2 linked regions of the Spartinivicinus poritis genome follow. Each later gene encodes a partner of the first gene's protein in a complex. Links are inferred from orthologs where the notes say so. Each region holds a gene or a part of one and is shown on either strand. Other genes may lie near its edges.

The links.
Region 2: the proteins of ORQ98_RS13165 (region 1) and cheY are in contact, whole or in part, in a solved structure (PDB 1A0O), measured with the Escherichia coli proteins. The link is inferred for Spartinivicinus poritis from one-to-one orthologs.

What each region holds. Positions count from the first base shown.
Region 1 is NZ_JAPMOU010000015.1:67,508-76,790, forward strand. What follows is about bases 2,405-5,329. They hold ORQ98_RS13165 (chemotaxis protein CheA), read left to right. Parts: upstream 2,405-2,749; coding sequence 2,750-4,909; downstream 4,910-5,329. Other genes in these bases: ORQ98_RS13160 (response regulator), read left to right, coding at 2,405-2,680; ORQ98_RS13170 (chemotaxis protein CheW), read left to right, coding at 4,940-5,329. Also shown: ORQ98_RS13150 (DUF748 domain-containing protein), read left to right, coding at 1-1,628; ORQ98_RS13155 (STAS domain-containing protein), read left to right, coding at 1,908-2,201; more of ORQ98_RS13160, read left to right, coding at 2,318-2,404; more of ORQ98_RS13170, read left to right, coding at 5,330-5,452; ORQ98_RS13175 (chemotaxis protein CheW), read left to right, coding at 5,445-5,960; ORQ98_RS13180 (chemotaxis protein CheD), read left to right, coding at 5,971-6,528; ORQ98_RS13185 (protein-glutamate methylesterase/protein-glutamine glutaminase), read left to right, coding at 6,804-7,877; ORQ98_RS13190 (hypothetical protein), read right to left, coding at 7,972-8,289; thpR (RNA 2',3'-cyclic phosphodiesterase), read left to right, coding at 8,381-8,986; ORQ98_RS13200 (hypothetical protein), read right to left, coding at 9,001-9,283. UniProt on the Escherichia coli protein: Involved in the transmission of sensory signals from the chemoreceptors to the flagellar motors. CheA is autophosphorylated; it can transfer its phosphate group to either CheB or CheY.
Region 2 is NZ_JAPMOU010000005.1:97,336-106,539, forward strand. The notes cover bases 2,170-5,015. They hold cheY (chemotaxis response regulator CheY), read left to right. Parts: upstream 2,170-3,325; coding sequence 3,326-3,706; downstream 3,707-5,015. Other genes in these bases: ORQ98_RS06015 (MinD/ParA family protein), read left to right, coding at 2,170-2,483; ORQ98_RS06020 (RNA polymerase sigma factor FliA), read left to right, coding at 2,495-3,232; ORQ98_RS06030 (protein phosphatase CheZ), read left to right, coding at 3,716-4,504; ORQ98_RS06035 (chemotaxis protein CheA), read left to right, coding at 4,517-5,015. Outside these bases: flagellar biosynthesis protein FlhA, read left to right, coding at 1-11; flagellar biosynthesis GTPase FlhF, read left to right, coding at 142-1,470; more of ORQ98_RS06015, read left to right, coding at 1,662-2,169; more of ORQ98_RS06035, read left to right, coding at 5,016-6,874; ORQ98_RS06040 (protein-glutamate methylesterase/protein-glutamine glutaminase), read left to right, coding at 6,917-8,050; ORQ98_RS06045 (flagellar motor protein), read left to right, coding at 8,244-8,984; flagellar motor protein MotD, read left to right, coding at 8,988-9,204. UniProt on the Escherichia coli protein: Involved in the transmission of sensory signals from the chemoreceptors to the flagellar motors.

The sequences.
Region 1 (9,283 bases):
ATAACCAAAAACAACCATTGCAAGTTGCGGCAAGTGGTCAACTAGCAGCAGGTGGAAAGTTTACACTAGACAGTAAAGTGGGCTTAACTCCTCTCCAGGTAGAAGGCTCTGTTGAGCTAGAGCAGTTTACACTGGCGCATTACCAGCAGTATTGGCAGCCTTTTATTGCTGCAGAACTGAAAGGAACTATTACGACAAAAATAAAAGCTGAATGGCAGCCTAATAATCAATCAGATCCCTATCAGATTGCTGGAGACTTCCAGTGGGATAACTGGTTATTAAAGCAAACCAATACCAGTAAAGTCATAGGACAAGGTAAGCAACTGCGCTTAACAGGAATATCTTTACTGCCAAACAAATTTAATGTATCTGCGGTGACGCTGGATACCCCAGATTTGTTCCTACAACGAGAACCAGAACAGCGCTGGAACTTTAGTCCTTTGTTTCCTGCACAGCCAAAAACTACACAGACTGTTAACAAACAGCCGGCTACTAAACCATGGGAATGGTTTATTGGTTTGCTGGAGATTAGATCGGGAGAGTTAGATTTTCGTGATGCAACAGTGTCGCCTGTTGCAGAGTTTAACTTGAACCAGATTTCTGGAAATATAAAACAGTTGTCCAGTGAAGAAAAAAAATCTAATTTGCAATTAAGAGCGTTAATAGCAGATTCGGACTTAACTATAGAAGGTGAATTAATACCACTCAACCCTAGAAAACTTGCTTCGGTAAAGTTTGCTGTAAATAATATGTCTTTACCTATGTTTAGTAGTTATGCTTCGAAATATTTAGGTTATCCAGTAAAACGAGGTAAGCTGGGGGCAACGCTTTATTATAATGTTAAAGACTTCAATTTGCAGTCAGATAATAAAGTTACTTTAAATAAACTTAAATTAGGCAAGAAAACAGCAAGTAAGGATGCTGTAGATGCACCAGTTAAACTAGCGTTAGCACTGTTGGAAGATGGTAAAGGAAAAATAGCATTAGATGTGCCTGTTAAAGGAGACTTTAGTAAGCCTGATGTTAAATATGGGAAGCTGTTGAGAGATGCTGTTTTTAAGCTGTTTAAAAGTATTGCTGCATCGCCATTTAACTTGCTGGGTGGTTTAGTCGACTTTTCTGGAGAAGATGTTAATTTAATTAAGTTTCAGCCTGGTAGCCTGGATTTACCTAAAACAGAGCAGGAAAAGCTTATAGCTATCACTAAGTTATTAGAAAAGCGGCCTAATTTAATTTTGGAAGTAGAAGGTCAGTTTGATGTCGAGCAGGATAAGCCAGCTTTAGTACAAAGTGTTATGTTGGATAAGCTTGAAATAAGCTTGGGTAAACTGGAAAGCGTATCAGCTAAGCAGAAAAAACAATGGTTAAGAACACAATTAGAACAAGCAGGCATTATTACGAATGACTCTATGAGTACTGATTTCTTAACACGTTTATATGCTGGGACGATTCAGGTGTCTGACAGAGATTTAACTAATCTAGCTAAGCAACGGGCTAAAACTATTAGTGCATATATAACTCGGCAAGGGAATATTAAAAAAGATAGAATCTACCGGCTTGAAGTCAAAGAAGTTAACGAAAAAGTCAAAGGTGATATTACTTCTATTCTAACAATTAACGCTCCTTAGTCTCGTGTTATAGCCAGTTCTACTGGCTATAATAGTGTTAATACAACTGAGAACTGGCTGGGTTTGTTCTAACACTTTACTGCCATCTTTATCATTCGACAAGTTAAGAATATAGCTCGCATTGAGTTGTAAAAAATAGTAAGAATAATTATCACAAAGAGTATAAGCCAGATGTGCCGCTCTTAATACATCGTACAAAAAAAGATCTACTGTGCTATAAAGATGTATAATACATAGAGTGTAATATGTTGTATCATTTTATTGATAAAAGAGGGCTGCATGGAGGCAAAAGACGGCACCATCACACTGACTGAGTCTGTTGACATAAGACAAGTAGAGCAACTTTATAACGAGCTAAATGAACATATAGAACAAAATGACTCATTAATAGTTGATTGTAGTCAAGTTCAATCGATAGATACGGCTGGTTTGCAGTTGTTAATTGCCTGTCAACAGAAATATGTTAAGCAAAGTAAAACTTTCCAAATTATTAATGCCTCCCCCGTAGTTATTCGTACTATTGAGTCGTTAGGAATTAATTTAAATTTTAAAAAGGAATATATAGCGTCTTGATAAGCCAGCTGATGCTAAATAAGTAATAAGTGCTTTGTTGGCCAATAGCATGTTGGCTTGGATTACTAAATTAGTTTACATAATGACCATTAGGCTTAAGCTACAAAGGCATTACTATGGTAAAAATATTAACCGCAGATGACTCTGTGTCGATGCGACAAATGGTAACACTTACTTTAAAAGAAGCTGGTTATGATGTGAAAGCATGTTGTGATGGACAGGAAGCTTTGATTGCAGCGAAACTAAAAGCTTATGATGTTGTGTTATCAGATGTTAATATGCCTGAAATGAATGGTATACAACTAGTGATGGAGTTGCGTAAATTACCTAACTATAAGTTTACCCCTATTTTAATGTTAACCACAGAGTCGGGGGCAGCTAAGAAAAATGAAGGTAAAAAAGCGGGTGCCACTGGGTGGATAGTAAAACCTTTTGAACCGACGACATTAATAAATACCATCAAGAAAGTATTAAACTAATGCTATGAAACAGTAAAAACTAGATTGTCAATAACTTTAAATATAAATTAAGTGTAAAGTGGGTGATTCATGACAATCGATGTTGAACAATTTCACCAGGTTTTTTTTGAAGAATGTATTGAAAATCTGGATATCCTTGAGCAAGGCTTATTGACATTTGGTAATGCCGCTGTAGATGACGAAATTGTTAATCACATTTTTAGAGCTGCTCATTCAATCAAAGGTGGTGCTGCAACGTTTAATTTTATTGATATTGCTGAAATAACCCATGAGCTGGAGTTTATACTTGATCAGGTTAGGGAGGGAAGTAGGAGGCTTTTATCGAAAGATCTTACACATATGTTAACGGCAGTTGATGCTGTGCATAAAATAGTTGAAATGAGAAAAGGAGGTAATAAAACTCCTTTAGCAAATCAACAGGTTGTTATTACACTCTTGAGATGTATTGCTAACAGTGAAAGTCAAGATATAACTGAAAAGCAAACTGATATCCAGAAAATAAATAATCCAAGCGAGCTACTTGATCCTACTTCTCACCATGATGAAGTGAAACAAACACTTCAAATAAACCGTAATAATGCAGAGCAACCAGTGGTTAACGAATGGGAAGTTATTTTTATTCCCAGTCGACATATATTTTTAACAGGCAATGATCCTATTCGTTTTATTAGAGAGTTAACTGAACTGGCTGAGCTAACAGTACAAACTAACATTAAACAGTTACCTGATTGGGAATTTATTGAGCCAGAAGACTGTTTTTTATCATGGTATATTAAATTAACGGGAGCCATAACAAAGTCAACTATTCTTGAAGTATTTGAGTGGATAGCCGATGAATGTCAATTAACCATTACCCCATTGAAAAAAGAAGAGGCCATTCAACAAGAGGAAGTGATTCAGCAAGAAGAGCCAGACACATCGTCCCAGTCTTTTGTAGAGATATCCCCAGCAGAGCTAAATAAAAAAAGTAGCCAAACTCAAGAGTTAGCCTCTGTTAAGCAAGAACAGGCCCCTGCGATTAACATAGGTAACCAGTCAATCAGGGTGAATGTAGAGAAAATCGATCATTTATTTGACTTGGTGGGTGAGCTGGTTATTACCCAGTCAATGTTGTCTGACTTGGGTAGTAGGCTTTCTCTAGATAATCTTGATAGTATCGAGCGACTACAGTCTGGGCTTGCCCAATTATTGCAGAATACCAAAGAGCTGCAAGAGAGTGTAATGCAGATAAGAATGGTGCCCATTAGTTTCATTTTTAACCGCTTTCCTAGAATTGTTCATGACTTAGCAAACCAGCTTGGTAAAAAAGTTGACTTAAAAATCGAAGGAGAAGGAACTGAGCTGGATAAAAATGTTATGGAGCAATTGGTAGATCCATTAGTTCACTTGGTTCGAAACGCCTTAGATCATGGTATTGAAGAGACTGAGAGTCGATTACAAGCTAAAAAGCCTGTAACGGGTGTTATTAAGCTATCTGCCTATCATCGTGGTGGAATTATTGTAATAGAAATTTTTGATGATGGGGTAGGCTTAAACCGTCAGGCTATTCTTAGTAAAGCACAAACAAAAGGATTGATTAAATCATCTGAGCACTTATCTGATGCTCAAATTTTCGATTTAGTTTTTGAACCAGGCTTTTCTACAGCAAAGACTGTTACCGGTGTTTCTGGTCGAGGCGTGGGTATGGATGTTGTGAGAAAAAATATCTATAGCCTAGGAGGACATATAACTGTTGAGTCGGAGCAGGGCAATTTCAGTCGATTTCAAATCATTCTACCACTGACTTTGGCTATTTTAGATGGGCAGTTGGTGAAAGTAGGTAGTGAGACTTATGTCATTCCTTTAAATACAATTGTTGAGTCGCTTCAAATGGTACCCGATGCTATTCAACAAATATCTGGTGCGCTTGAGGTATACCGGTTACGTCGAGAAAATATTCCGATCATTCGCTTATATGAACTATTAAATATAACTCCTGTTAATACTAGTTTAACAAGTGCTTTGTTGGTTGTAGTTGAAGCAGATGGAAATAAATTTGGTTTACTTGTAGATGATTTATTAGCTCAGCAACAGGTTGTTATTAAAAGCCTTGAAGCTAACTATGACAAAGTGCCTGGTATTTCTGGCGGTACGATTTTAGGTGATGGCACAGTAGCTTTAATTTTAGATATATCAGGGTTGGTCAGATTAATAACAGATGAACTATTTGTTAAGCCATGTGCAGCTTAAAACTACGAACATTAACTGCAGGTATAATTCATGAATGAAGCTGTAATGGAATATGATGAGCCATTAACAACAGATTATCACACACAATACTTAACTTTTACTTTAGCTAATGAACTTTATGCGGTTGATATATTAAGAGTGAAAGAAATCAGGGGTTGGAAACAGCCAACTTTAATACCAAATGCACCTGACTATATTAAAGGACTAATTAATATAAGAGGAATGATCATTCCAGTGATGGATCTTCGCGTACACTTTAATATAGGGAGTAAAGAATATACTCCTACTACAGTTGTTATCGTACTCAGTGTTAAACAAGGAACAACGAGTCGCACTATGGGCATTGTGGTTGATACAGTCGCTGATGTTGTGAAGGTAGCTGAAAGTGCTTTAGCTAGTGCTTTGCCGGTTAAAGGAACTATATCAGCTGAGACAATCAGTGGGATGATTAATATTAAAAAACAAACGGCAACTGTGCTGGCAGTTGAGAAGCTATTTGAATTAAGAAAATCAAATGACCGGAAACTAAAGAGTAATGAGTGATTCAACTCACTATAATTTACCGGAAGACATTCAAGGCTCATCAGATTCAAATGGCTTTGATGGTGAGCAGTTAGAGCAAGAGTTTTTGTCTTTTATTCTTGATGGAAACGAGTTTGGTATTGATATACTAAAAGTGCAGGAAATTAGGGGATGGTCGCCACTACGAGAGTTACCCAGCTTACCAACTTTTATTCAGGGGGTGATTGATTTAAGGGGAAAAGTGATCCCAGTGATTGATATGAGAGCCCGAATGGGGTTAAAGAAAACTGGCTATAGTAATACAACGGTTGTCATTATTATTAAGCAACAAATGACTGGTTTTACCGGTAGTATTTATAGTGGTCTGATTGTTGATGCAGTAGCAGATGTCCATCGTGTGACAAAGGATAACTATCGCTCTGTAGATAACCTTTCTTGTTATCAGCAAAATGACTTTATTTCAGGAATGGTATCGGTTGACAAGAAAATGATAGCACTAATAGATTTTGCAAAAACTTTATCCAATTAGGTGTAATACTATGGTAGTTGAACGATCAACACCAAACCCATTAAAGAACATGGATTGTCAGGAGGCCTCTGAAGTCAAAATTATTAAGTTATTACCTGGTGAAGTGTATGGCAGTAGTGAGCATGAAGAGATTGTAACAATAATTGGCTCATGTGTTGCCACCTGTTTGTGGGATCCCATTGCTAAGGTGGGTGGCATGAACCACTTCATGTTACCAGAGGCAAAAAAACAAATTAAACTGTCATCGGCTAATGTTAATCAATCTTCTGTGCGAGTGCTAATGGGGCGGTATGGTAATTTTGCCATGTTTTATTTGATTGAAACACTACTGAAAAAGGGAGCACATTTGCATAATTTGCAAGCTAAGCTATTTGGTGGTGCAAAAATGATAGAGCATATGTCAGATATTGGTAAAATTAATGCTGAGTTTGCGATTAGTTATTTGAAGGAAGCTGAAATTCCTATAATTGCTTCTCACTTGTTTGGAAGCAATGCTCGAAAAATTGCTTTTGAGTCAAGAACCGGGGTGGTTAAAGTAAGGGAGTTGTCCTCTGTATATCAAATGTAGGGCATCAACTGAATAGCGTTTAGGCATTGTTACTATGGCGCTTCACCTCCATCATTTAGTTTAAAATAGCTGTAGAACCGTCGCTGTAAAACTTATATAGCTAGTTAAAAGTGCTTCTGAGACTTATCGCTCAATAGCTTCGCCTTTGCACTTCTGGGGTATAAATAATCCTTCATTTTGAGTATATACCGTTTTGTTTTTACATCTAAAAATAGTTTGTGAAGGGTATATCAGGGTAATTTTTTAGAAAAAATAACATCACTTTGGAAAAAGTTATGAGCCCTATAAAGGTAATTTGCGTGGATGACTCAGTATCCATGCGTAACTTCTTAAAGGTCGCGTTGGAGCAAGATAAGAAAATTCAGGTAGTAGACTTAGCTGCAGACCCTTATGAGGCACGAGAGAAAATAAGACGTCATAATCCCGATGTGATTACATTAGATGTAAGAATGCCAAAAATGGATGGCCTTACATTTTTAGAAAAATTAATGCAATTACGGCCTATGCCTGTGGTTATGGTGTCATCTCAAACGGTGAAAGGGGCTGAAGATACGTTTAAAGCATTAGAAAAAGGTGCTTGTGATTATTTAGCAAAACCTTTTGATCCTCAAGTATTTGATGCGTTTGTAGACCAGCTTATTTATAAAGTGAAAGCAGCATCTTTAGTTAATTTAAGTGCTCTCAATAAGAAGCAGGATAATAAGAGTATTATTCAAAAAAGGCATGCAGTGAGTCATCTATCTAAGCTGAAGGTGCAAAAGCAAATAAAGCTAATAGCCATTGGTGCCTCAACAGGGGGAACTGAAGCAACTAAAGAGATTGTTATGTCTTCATCATTGCATGGTCCACCTATTGTTGTTACACAGCACATGCCGCCAGTTTTCAGTAGCTCTTATGCAAAGCGTTTAGATAAGCTGTTGCCAGTGCCTGTCCAAGAAGTGACAGGCACAACTAAACTGGAACCAGGCCATATTTATATTGCTCCTGGTGACAAGCACTTGCTTGTCAAAAGAAATCGCTTGTCGCTTCAGGCAGTGCTGGATGATTCCCTGCCAGTTAATCGTCATAAGCCTTCTGTTGATAGTTTATTTTTTTCTGTTGCTGAGAGTGTGGGGGCAAATGCTTTAGGTATTTTATTGACAGGTATGGGAGGGGATGGAGCAAAAGGGTTACTGGCAATCAGGCAGATGGGTGGAATGACTATTGTGCAAGATAAAGCTACCAGTGTTGTATGGGGAATGCCTGGAGCCGCAGTGAGCATGGATGCTGCCATTATGACATTGGGGCTTGATGATATTGCAAAAGAAGTAGCTTCACTATACCAGCCATCATTGGCTATCAATCAGTAGCGCGCGCTTGGTAATAGCTAAACTGGCCAATAATAAGCAACTTATGTTGCTCATATTATAGTGGCGAATATTGTGAGTAAGGATATTTGATCCATTACTTTTGTTGTTTAAGCAGTTGTTTAAACTGTTGCTGCTTTTCTTCCTGGGTTAACTGTGGAATAGCATCAGCAGATGGGTCACCTAAAGGAGAGGTATCCCAGTTGATAGTTGGCTGAGGCGTAACGGGTAAGCTTGCTAGGTAGTCTTCCACTACTGCTAACGCTTCTATCAAACCTTGCTGTTGAGGGTTTTCATCATCCATTTTAGCGAGCTTGCTAAGCATATTCTGAGCTATTTGCTCAATACGTTCGCGAGGTTCGTTGATACCTTGGGTTTCAAGCCATTGTTTGGCAGATGCTGCGCTGGTTGTCATAGGCTAATAGGGTGCTCTTCGTTACTTTTGTGATATGCCTTTCACTATGTGTATATTCTGTAATTAAGGGTACACCACTGAATGAGGGCATATGAAAACTGCTAACCAGCCGAAGCTTACCACAGATGCGCTTGGCACACAGCCTCTACGTGCCTTTATTGGTATTCCAATTGAACGTAGTTTAGCGGAAGCGATTTACCACTATTATCAAGCGGCTTTACCGTCAACAATCTGCCCTAACAATTTTCGTTGGACGAAGCTGGATCACTTTCACATCACATTAAAATTTATTGCAGCATTAGATTCAGCATTGGTTGAGACGCTAGTTGACCAATTAGGCGAGTTAGTTGCAGAACAAGCCTGCTTTAGTTGCCAGGTAAAAGAGCCTCATTGGTTTCCCAATAAACATAAAATACGCCTGTTGGCTTTATCAGTTAGTTCTGGGGGGGTACTGCCAGCGTTGGCATTAAGAATTAATCAGTTATGCTTACAGTGGCAGATACCAAAAGAAGCTAAACTGTTTCGCCCCCATCTAACCTTGGCTCGATTAAAACAGCCCATACATGGGGATAAATCGTTACCTGCTGCTTGCATTCAATCGTTTGATGTTAATGCAATCAAGCTTTATCAAAGCACCCTGGATAAAACTGGCTCTCATTATAAGGTACTGGCTACCATTCCATTATCACAAGCCTAACTATCAGTCCTAGATTAGTATGCTACGGCACCAGCAGTATACTCATCATCCAAGTCTATACGATAGCGTACTTGGTAATGCTCAAACTCAGGAATTAATTCGTCATAGGAGTATTTTACATATTTAGCAATTAGTATGGCGCGGTAGATCATGGCTAGCTGGTCGTCTGATAGTTGAGCAGCTTGCTCAGTATTGTAAATACAACTTTCAATCAGCTGGTGGCGCCATTGAGCCGGGTTATCTTCAGTAGCAAGAATGTGATCAACTAAGGTATAAACAAGTTTGATATGGTTGGTT
Region 2 (9,204 bases), on another replicon or contig:
TAGGCCAGTAACATGCTTAGCCAGCAATAAAGCTGGTTAAAGGTAAGGCTACATGGTGAGTTTAAACAACTACGTGGGACGTTGTGCCAAAACACTTCACTTGTATTGTTTTGGCCATTGAGTGCGCAGGGGTTAAGTGGCATGACAATAAAACGTTATTTTGCAGCGGATATGCGACAAGCCATGCGGCTGGTGAAAAATGATCTAGGGCTTGATGCGACGATTTTAAACCAACAAAAAGTGGCTGGCGGGGTTGAGGTATTAGCAACTTTAGAATTGTCCCAGCCGACCAGACCCCCTGGTCCTGTGACACCAGAGCCTTTATTAAATGAGGAAAAACAGCAGCTGCGGGTAGCAATTAACCAGGCGAAGCAAGTGATTAATCGTGCCCAGCAGGGTAGTGCTACAACCACTGATGTTAATTTACAGTTGAGGTCAACACCTGGTTTAAAGTCAGTGAGTAAAACTGACTCTACAATGACAGCAACATCTGTTGTACACCCGAATGTCACTGATCATCAATTTAGTGCGCTGCAAAATGAAGTCAGCGGCATGAGGGCATTACTGGAACAACAATTAGGGCAGTTAGGCTGGTTAAAATACTGTAAGCAAAATCCGGCTAAGGCGCAGCTTTGGAAAAAATTGCAGGCGATAGGTTTTAGTGGTCACTATTGTCAACAATTACTGGCGAATTTACCTCTACAGCAACAGGGGCTTGATGCCTGGCGAAATTTATTAGCCAATATTGTGAAAAAACTACCTGTCACCTCTAAAGATATTACCGATCAAGGGGGGATTTTTGCTTGTGTCGGGCCTACTGGCGCAGGAAAAACCACGACGATAGGTAAACTCGCTACCCGTTATGCATTAAAGCATGGTACGGATAAGCTGGCATTAGTCACCATGGATACCTTTCGAATTGGTGCCACTGACCAAATTAAAACTTTAGGTAAAATATTAAATGTGCCGGTTAAAGTGGTGGAGGACGGCCAGCAATTACAAACAGTATTAGATAGCTTTCAGAAAAAGTCGTTGGTCTTAATTGATACAGCTGGGCTTAATCACCAAGATCCCAAATTGCAGCTACAATTATCTATATTAAATCAGGTGCGGCCAATGGTGCGAGGCTTGCTGGTTTTATCAACAACCAGCCAGCAACAAGTGCTGCAAGTGGCTTATAACACATATAGTCAAACTCGGTTAGTAGGGGGGGTGTTAACTAAACTGGATGAGGCTTCCAGGCTGGGGGAGGCAATTGAGCTGCTCATGGATAAACACCTTGCGGTGTCTTATGTCACTGATGGCCAGCGGATTCCGGACGATATTCATCAGGCACGGGCTTATCAATTGATTAGTCGTGCAGTGGCCCTCAGTCAACATGCTGAGTTAGCAGAAAGTGAGCTAATGTCAGCTTATATGCAGGCTAATCCTGTAGCTGTAACACCTCCTATGCAAGCCAATGTTGGTTAATAGCCCTGTGCCCAATGAAAGGGGATGAGAATAATAAATAAGGCGCTAAGGGGAGTCTCGGTTACCTCTATACAGCGTGTTCCTTATTGTCTGTACTCGACAGTTGATGAGTATCGTGACAATGAATGAGCTTCAGGCGGCTGATGCCATGAGCCATTCATTAAAAGGATATAACCAGGATTAATCCGCATATGATCAAACATCCAGTACAAGTAGTCGCAGTAACCGGAGCAAAAGGGGGCGTAGGTAAAACAAATGTAGCAGTAAATTTGAGCATAGCATTGGCGGAACTAGGGCGTCGGGTAATGTTGCTAGATGCTGACTTGGGGTTGGCCAATGTCGATATTTTATTGGGGTTATCTCCAACTCGGAATATGGCGGATGTACTGGCGGGACGCTGTGATCTAAGAGATATTATTTTACAAGGCCCTGGTGGTATTCGAATTATTCCTGCTTCTTCTGGTGCCCAAAAAATGACTGAGCTGAGTTCCCAGGAACATGCTGGAATGATTTCAGCGTTCAGCGAACTCAGTAACCAACTGGACATGCTTATCATTGATACCGCAGCAGGTATTTCTGATACAGTCATTAGTTTTGTTCGAGCTGCACAAGAATTAATTATTGTTGTTACTGATGAGCCTACCTCAATTACTGATGCTTACGCTTTGATTAAATTATTACACCGTGATTATGGGTTATTGCGGTTTCGAGTTGTGGCCAATATGGTGAGATCTCAGCAGGAAGGCCATAATATATATAACAAACTCGTCAATGTAACTGATCGATTTTTAGAAGTGGCGCTGCAATATTTGGGTGCTATTCCGCTGGATGAGGCTGTACGGAAAGCTGTTTTGCGCCAACGCGCCGTTATTGATATTTACCCCCGTTCTAAAGCCGCTGTGGCAATTCGAGCGCTGGCACAAAAAGTCGATGCTTTTCCTCTCCCATCATCACCGCGTGGTCATTTAGAATTTTTTATTGAAAACCTGGTTGCTGGTGAAGTAGGAAGATAATAGGCAATTTTATGGTGTCGAATGAAGCAGGTTTGTATTCTAAGTCGGGACAGCAATTTAACCAGCAATTAATTGAGCAATATGCCGGTTTGGTGAAACGAATCGCCCATCATTTAGCTGCACGGTTGCCTTCTCAGGTGCAATTAGATGATTTATTACAAGCCGGTATGATAGGCCTGTTAGAGGCTGCTAAAAAGTATGATGGGAGTAAAGGTGCTACGTTTGAAACCTATGCAGGTATTCGCATTCGTGGCGCGATGCTTGATGAAATTCGCAAAGGGGATTGGGTACCGCGCTCGGTACATCGCAATAGTCGGCGGATTACCGAAGCAATCAGTGGGCTTGAAGCCAGGCTTGGACGCGACGCCAAAGATGGAGAAATTGCAGAAGAATTAGGATTGAGCTTAACTGAATACCATCAGCTGTTAAGTGATACAGCCTCAAGCCGGTTATTTAGCTTTGAAGAATTACTGAGTAGCCATGATGGACGGCACACTTGGTTAGCGGATCAACAACAATCATCACCGCCAACCAAACACCAAACTGAGCAATTTAAAAAAGCACTGGCTAAAGCCATTGCCACACTACCGGAACGAGAGCAGTTATTGCTCTCACTCTATTATGACGAAGAGCTTAACCTCAAGGAAATTGGCATGGTATTGGGGGTGAGTGAGTCACGCGTAAGTCAGCTTCACAGTCAAGCGGCTGCTCGGCTTCGAGCGCGTCTGCAAGACTGGGCAGTTGAATAGACTGGCACCCTCTTAATGACCTACTAGACTAGTAAGTTAGATGTTCAGCACAAACATCAATGTGGCTTGATGGAGGTCGCTTTGGACAAAAATATGAAAATTCTGATCGTAGATGATTTCTCTACGATGAGACGGATTATAAAAAATTTGTTACGTGACTTAGGTTTCACGAATACGTCAGAAGCAGATGACGGGCAAACTGCACTACCTATGTTGCAAAGTGGTGGCTTTGATTTTCTGGTGACCGACTGGAATATGCCGGGTATGACAGGCATTGACTTACTCAAAGCTGTAAGGGCGGACCCAAAACTAAATACACTTCCTGTTTTAATGGTAACTGCTGAAGCCAAGCGCGATCAAATTATTGAAGCTGCTCAGGCAGGTGTGAATGGCTATGTAGTAAAACCTTTTACTGCTGCGGTGTTGAAGGAGAAAATCGAAAAGATTTTTGAGCGTGTTGAAGCAGGTGGTTAAGAGGTATATATGTCGCTGCTTGATAAATTAAAAGACCATGCGCCCACTGAATTTGAAACGAGCCTGAAAGAACAGGCTCAAAAAATGGTGGAGCATCTGGAAAAAGGCAATTTAAAAGATGCCATAGAAGTTATTCAGGAAATTAACGAAGTCAGGGATAAAAGCTTATACAAAGAGGTGGGCAGACTTACCCGGGCACTACATGAATCGATTCGAAATTTTCATGTAGAGGCTGGGCTGGCGAGTGATGATAAAGAAGCCATGTCTGACATGGTGGATGCATCTGATCGTTTAGAATACGTAACAAAAATGACAGAAAGTGCAGCGAATACAACCATGGACTTGGTTGATAACAGCATGCCCATTATTGATGAGCTCAAGTCAGATGCCCATAGCTTAAGGGATGAATGGACTAAGATTCGCAAGCGGCAAATGAATCCGGATGAATTTAGAAAACTCTATAAACAGATGGATGAGTTTTTAGATCGTAGTGAAAAACAAGTTAATCAAGTCCATAGCAATTTAACTGAAATTTTAGTTGCACAAAATTATCAGGATTTAACTGGTCAGGTTATTAAAAGAGTTGTTGAACTTGTTCAGCAGGTAGAAGACAGTTTAGTTGATCTGGTCAGAATGGCGGGTCAGGTAGATAAAATTACTGGCATTGAGCATGAAATAACAGCAACAGAAGAAGATTCCATTGCTGCTGAAGGTCCACAAATTAAAGCAGAGGAGCGAGTCGATGTAGTGTCAGGCCAAGATGATGTTGATGATTTGCTTTCTAGTTTGGGGTTTTAGGGGAGCTGTCTCATGAGTTTCGAGGCTGATGAAGACATCCTGCAGGATTTTTTAGTCGAAGCCGGAGAAATCTTAGAGCTGCTTTCTGAACAGCTCGTTGATCTGGAAAATAGCCCCGATGATATGGATTTATTAAATGCTATTTTCCGGGGGTTCCACACCGTTAAAGGAGGAGCAGGGTTTCTTCAATTAAATAGCCTTGTTGATTGCTGTCATGTGGCTGAAAATGTTTTTGATATTTTACGCAATGGCCAGCGGTCAGTAACGACCGAGCTAATGGATGTTGTATTACAAGCATTAGACTCAATTAATGAAATGTTCAGCCAAGTTAGGGATCGTGTTGAGCCTTCACCTGCTGACCCTGAGCTATTAAAAGCCCTATCAGTACTTGCCCAACCAGAAGGCGCAGCACCTGCTGAAGCACCACCTGCCGCAGAAGCGGCGCCACCGGAACCACCTCCTGCTGCACCTGAGCCAGCCCCCACTCCCCAGCAACCTACTGCTAATGCCGGGGCTGAAGCAGGGGAAGATATCACTGATGCAGAGTTTGAAAAGCTGTTAGATGCGGTTGCAGACGAATCGTCAGAGGCTAAAGAACCTGATAAAGCGGCAGCTGCTGCAGCGGCTGGCAGCGATGACATTACTGAAGATGAATTTGAAGCACTGCTGGATCAATTACATGGTAGTGGCCCAGTTGGCACCTCAGCGCCAGCACCGGCTGCGCCAGAAAAACCTGCTGAACCTGCGCCTACTTCAGCTGCAGCCCCCCCCAGTGGTGATGAAATTACTGAGGATGAGTTTGAGGCGCTGTTGGATGAATTGCATGGGGGCAGTGCGCCAAGTGGTCAGGGGACTACTCCAGCTGAACCAGCTGGGGCTCAGCCCGCTGCGACGACACCTGCGCCACCAGAAGCTCCAGCAGCTGCCGCAGCCAAAACAGGAAGCGACTTGATAACGGAAGCTGAGTTTGAAAGTCTGCTAGATGAACTACAAGGGAAAACCCCTGCTGCTGCAGCACCTGCTAAGCCTGCTCCAGCCTCCCCCCCACCTGCAAACCCCGCTGCTACTGCGGCACCCGTAAAACGAGAACCACCTGCGGCAGCGCCTCCAGCCAGCCCACCTAAACCACCAGCGGCAGCTGAACCGCGTCAACCAGCGGGTGGAGGCGGTAAGCCAGCGCCAGCCAAAGAAGCGCCTGCTGCTGAAGCCACCGTTCGGGTAGATACTGCGCGACTTGATGACATCATGAACATGGTAGGTGAGCTGGTGTTGGTCAGGAACCGACTAGTCAGGTTGGGTAACAAAAGTGGGGATGAAGTGTTATCAAAGGCTGTTGCCAACCTGGATGTAGTCACGGGTGATCTTCAGTTGTCAGTGATGAAAACCCGGATGCAACCGATCAAGAAAGTATTTGGTCGGTTTCCTCGGGTAGTGCGGGATTTGGCCAGAAGTCTGAAAAAAGAAATTAATTTAGAGCTTGAAGGTGAGGAAACAGACCTAGACAAAAACCTGGTTGAAGCGTTAGCAGACCCTCTAGTGCACTTGGTCAGAAACGCAGTTGATCATGGTATTGAGTCTCCAGAGGATCGAGAAAAAGCAGGTAAATCACGCAAAGGCACCGTGGTATTGTCTGCCCAGCAAGAAGGTGATCATATTTTACTATCCATTGCGGATGACGGTGCAGGGATGGATCCTGATAAATTAAGAGGAATAGCTGTTTCTCGTGGGCTTTATGAACAGGATGCGGCTGATCGGCTATCGGATAATGAGTGTTATAACTTAATTTTTGCCCCCGGTTTTTCAACTAAAACTGAAATTACGGATATTTCTGGCCGTGGAGTGGGCATGGATGTCGTAAAAAATAAAATCTCTCAATTAAATGGCACCATTAATATTGACTCAGTAAAAGGAGAAGGCTCTAAGCTTATTATTAAAGTGCCATTAACATTGGCAATTATGCCAACCTTAATGGTAATGCTGGAAAACCAAGCATTTGCTTTACCTCTAGTCAGTGTGAATGAAATTTTTCATCTGGATTTATCGAAAACTAATGTAGTGGATGGACAGGAAGTGGTCATTGTTAGAGAAAAAGCATTGCCATTATTCCACTTAAAACGTTGGCTAATTAATGGCAGACGATTTGATGACAGTGATGTAACGAAGACAGAAGCTCATGTAGTCGTAGTATCGGTAGGTACTCAACGAGTGGGGTTTGTTGTTGATCAACTAATTGGACAGGAAGAAGTGGTCATTAAACCCTTGGGGCAGACTTTGCAAGGCACACCTGGGATGGCCGGTGCCACCATTACAGGCGATGGGCGAATTGCATTAATCTTGGATGTTCCTAGTTTACTGAAAGAGTATGCATAAACATGGTATTAACTTTGTTAGCTAACAAACAGGAGCGACTGGGTGGCCATTAGAGTGCTAATTGTTGATGACTCAGGCTTTTTTCGTCGCCGGGTCAGTGAAATTTTAAAAACAGACCCACAAATCGAGGTAGTGGGTACTGCAGATAATGGCAGAGAAGCGGTTGATAAAAACCTGGAGCTAAAACCTGATGTCATTACGATGGATTACGAAATGCCGGTCATGGATGGTATTACTGCGCTTGTAAAAATCATGGAAACTCATCCCACCCCTGTATTGATGTTTTCTTCGTTAACCCATGAAGGCGCTCGAGTGACACTAGATGCATTGGAAGCAGGTGCTGTAGATTATTTACCGAAAAACTTTGAAGATATTTCGAGAAATAGCGCAGAATTAAGAAAAACCCTTTGTGATCGCGTAAAAGCTGTAGCGCGCAGTCACATTCCAGGTAAAAGCAGAGCTGCTGAACCCGCACCTTCGCCCGCTCCGGCTCCTGCTGCACCCAAAACCACAGCACCACCAGCAGCGGCAAAACCCAAAAAAATTATTCATGACCTGGCTTCTAATGAAGCAGTTGCAGGTAAGGTGGTTACTTATAGTCGTGGCAGTGCGCGCCATAAGCTGGTGGCTATTGGTACTTCCACCGGAGGCCCAGTTGCTTTACAGAAAGTGTTAACTGCCTTGCCGGGTAATTTTCCTACCCCTATTTTACTGATTCAACATATGCCAGGTACTTTTACTAAAGCTTTTGCTGAGCGCCTCCATCGGTTGTGTCAAATAAATGTAAAAGAGGCGGAAGATGGTGATCAATTAAAACCAGGGGTGGCCTTATTAGCGCCTGGTGGTAAACAGTTAATGGTTGATGGCCGAGGCGGAGGAACCGTTCGAGTGCTGGCGGGTGATGAGCGGTTGAACTATAAGCCTTGTGTGGACGTGACCTTTGGCTCTGCTGCGAAAGCATTTGGCGATAAAGTCTTAGCTGTGGTGTTAACTGGGATGGGAGCAGATGGTAGAGAAGGGGCCCGAATGCTTAAAGCCAAAGGCTCGAAGGTTTGGGCTCAAGACCGGGAAAGCTGTGTTATTTTTGGGATGCCAATGGCAGTCATTAATGCCAATTTGGCAGATGAAGTGGTCGGCTTGGAGAGCCTCAGTCAACGGTTAGTCGAAGCCATATAGAACAGTTCAGTTATACAGGTATGTCTGGAATAACGAGTTGGGTTATCGAAGGAAGAAAGAGCATACCTGCTGTAGAGCATTTTGATCAGTTAGCGTTAACAGGACAGAATAGCGCAATATCTAAATTTAAATACATATTAAATTAAGCACTTGCATTATATTCACTGAATAAAAAAGGATACAGCATTCATATATGGATGTGTTAAGTGTGGTGGGGGTTATCCTCGCTATTTTAGCCATTATAGGTGGCAATTATCTGGAAGGGGGACATGCAAGTGCATTAATTAATGGCCCTGCTGCTTTAATTGTATTTGGTGGCACCCTGGGGGCTGCATTTATTCAAACCTCAGCAGTGAGTTTTAAGCGCGCATTAAGAATGTTTTTATGGATATTTATTCCACCACAGTTTGAAATTCAGGAAGGCATTAGCAAAGTCGTGAATTGGAGTATGACGGCGCGTAAGGAAGGATTGCTTGGACTAGAGGCAATTGCTGATGCTGAAGTGGATGACTTTGCTCGAAAAGGGTTGCAGCTATTAGTCGATGGCAGTGAGCCGGAAGTGCTGAGAAATGTCATGGAAGTGGACTTATATGCGGTTGAAACTCGAGACATGCAGGCAGCCAAGGTGTTTGAAAGTATGGGAGGGTATTCGCCTACCATCGGCATTATTGGTGCAGTAATGGGGTTAATTCATGTGATGGGGAATTTGGCTGACCCTTCGCAATTAGGTTCCGGTATAGCCACCGCATTTGTTGCTACAATTTATGGTGTAGCCTTTGCGAATTTGTTTTTATTACCAGCAGCGAACAAGTTAAAGTTTTGTATTCATCGCCAATCCCTTTACCGGGAAATGATGATAGAAGGCATACTGTCTATTGCTGATGGTGAAAATCCTCGTGCCATTGAACTAAAGCTGCAAGGATTTACTAACTGATTTATGACAAGACGGCGAGTGCGAGAAGAGCATGAAAATCATGAGCGTTGGTTAGTTTCCTATGCTGACTTTATTACCTTATTATTTGCCTTTTTTGTCGTAATGTATTCTATTTCTTCTGTCAATGAAGGCAAGTACCGTATTTTATCAGAAACCCTGGTAGGGGTATTTAGTGAGCCAGACCGTTCCTTAAAACCCATTCAAGTAGGCGATGTGACTC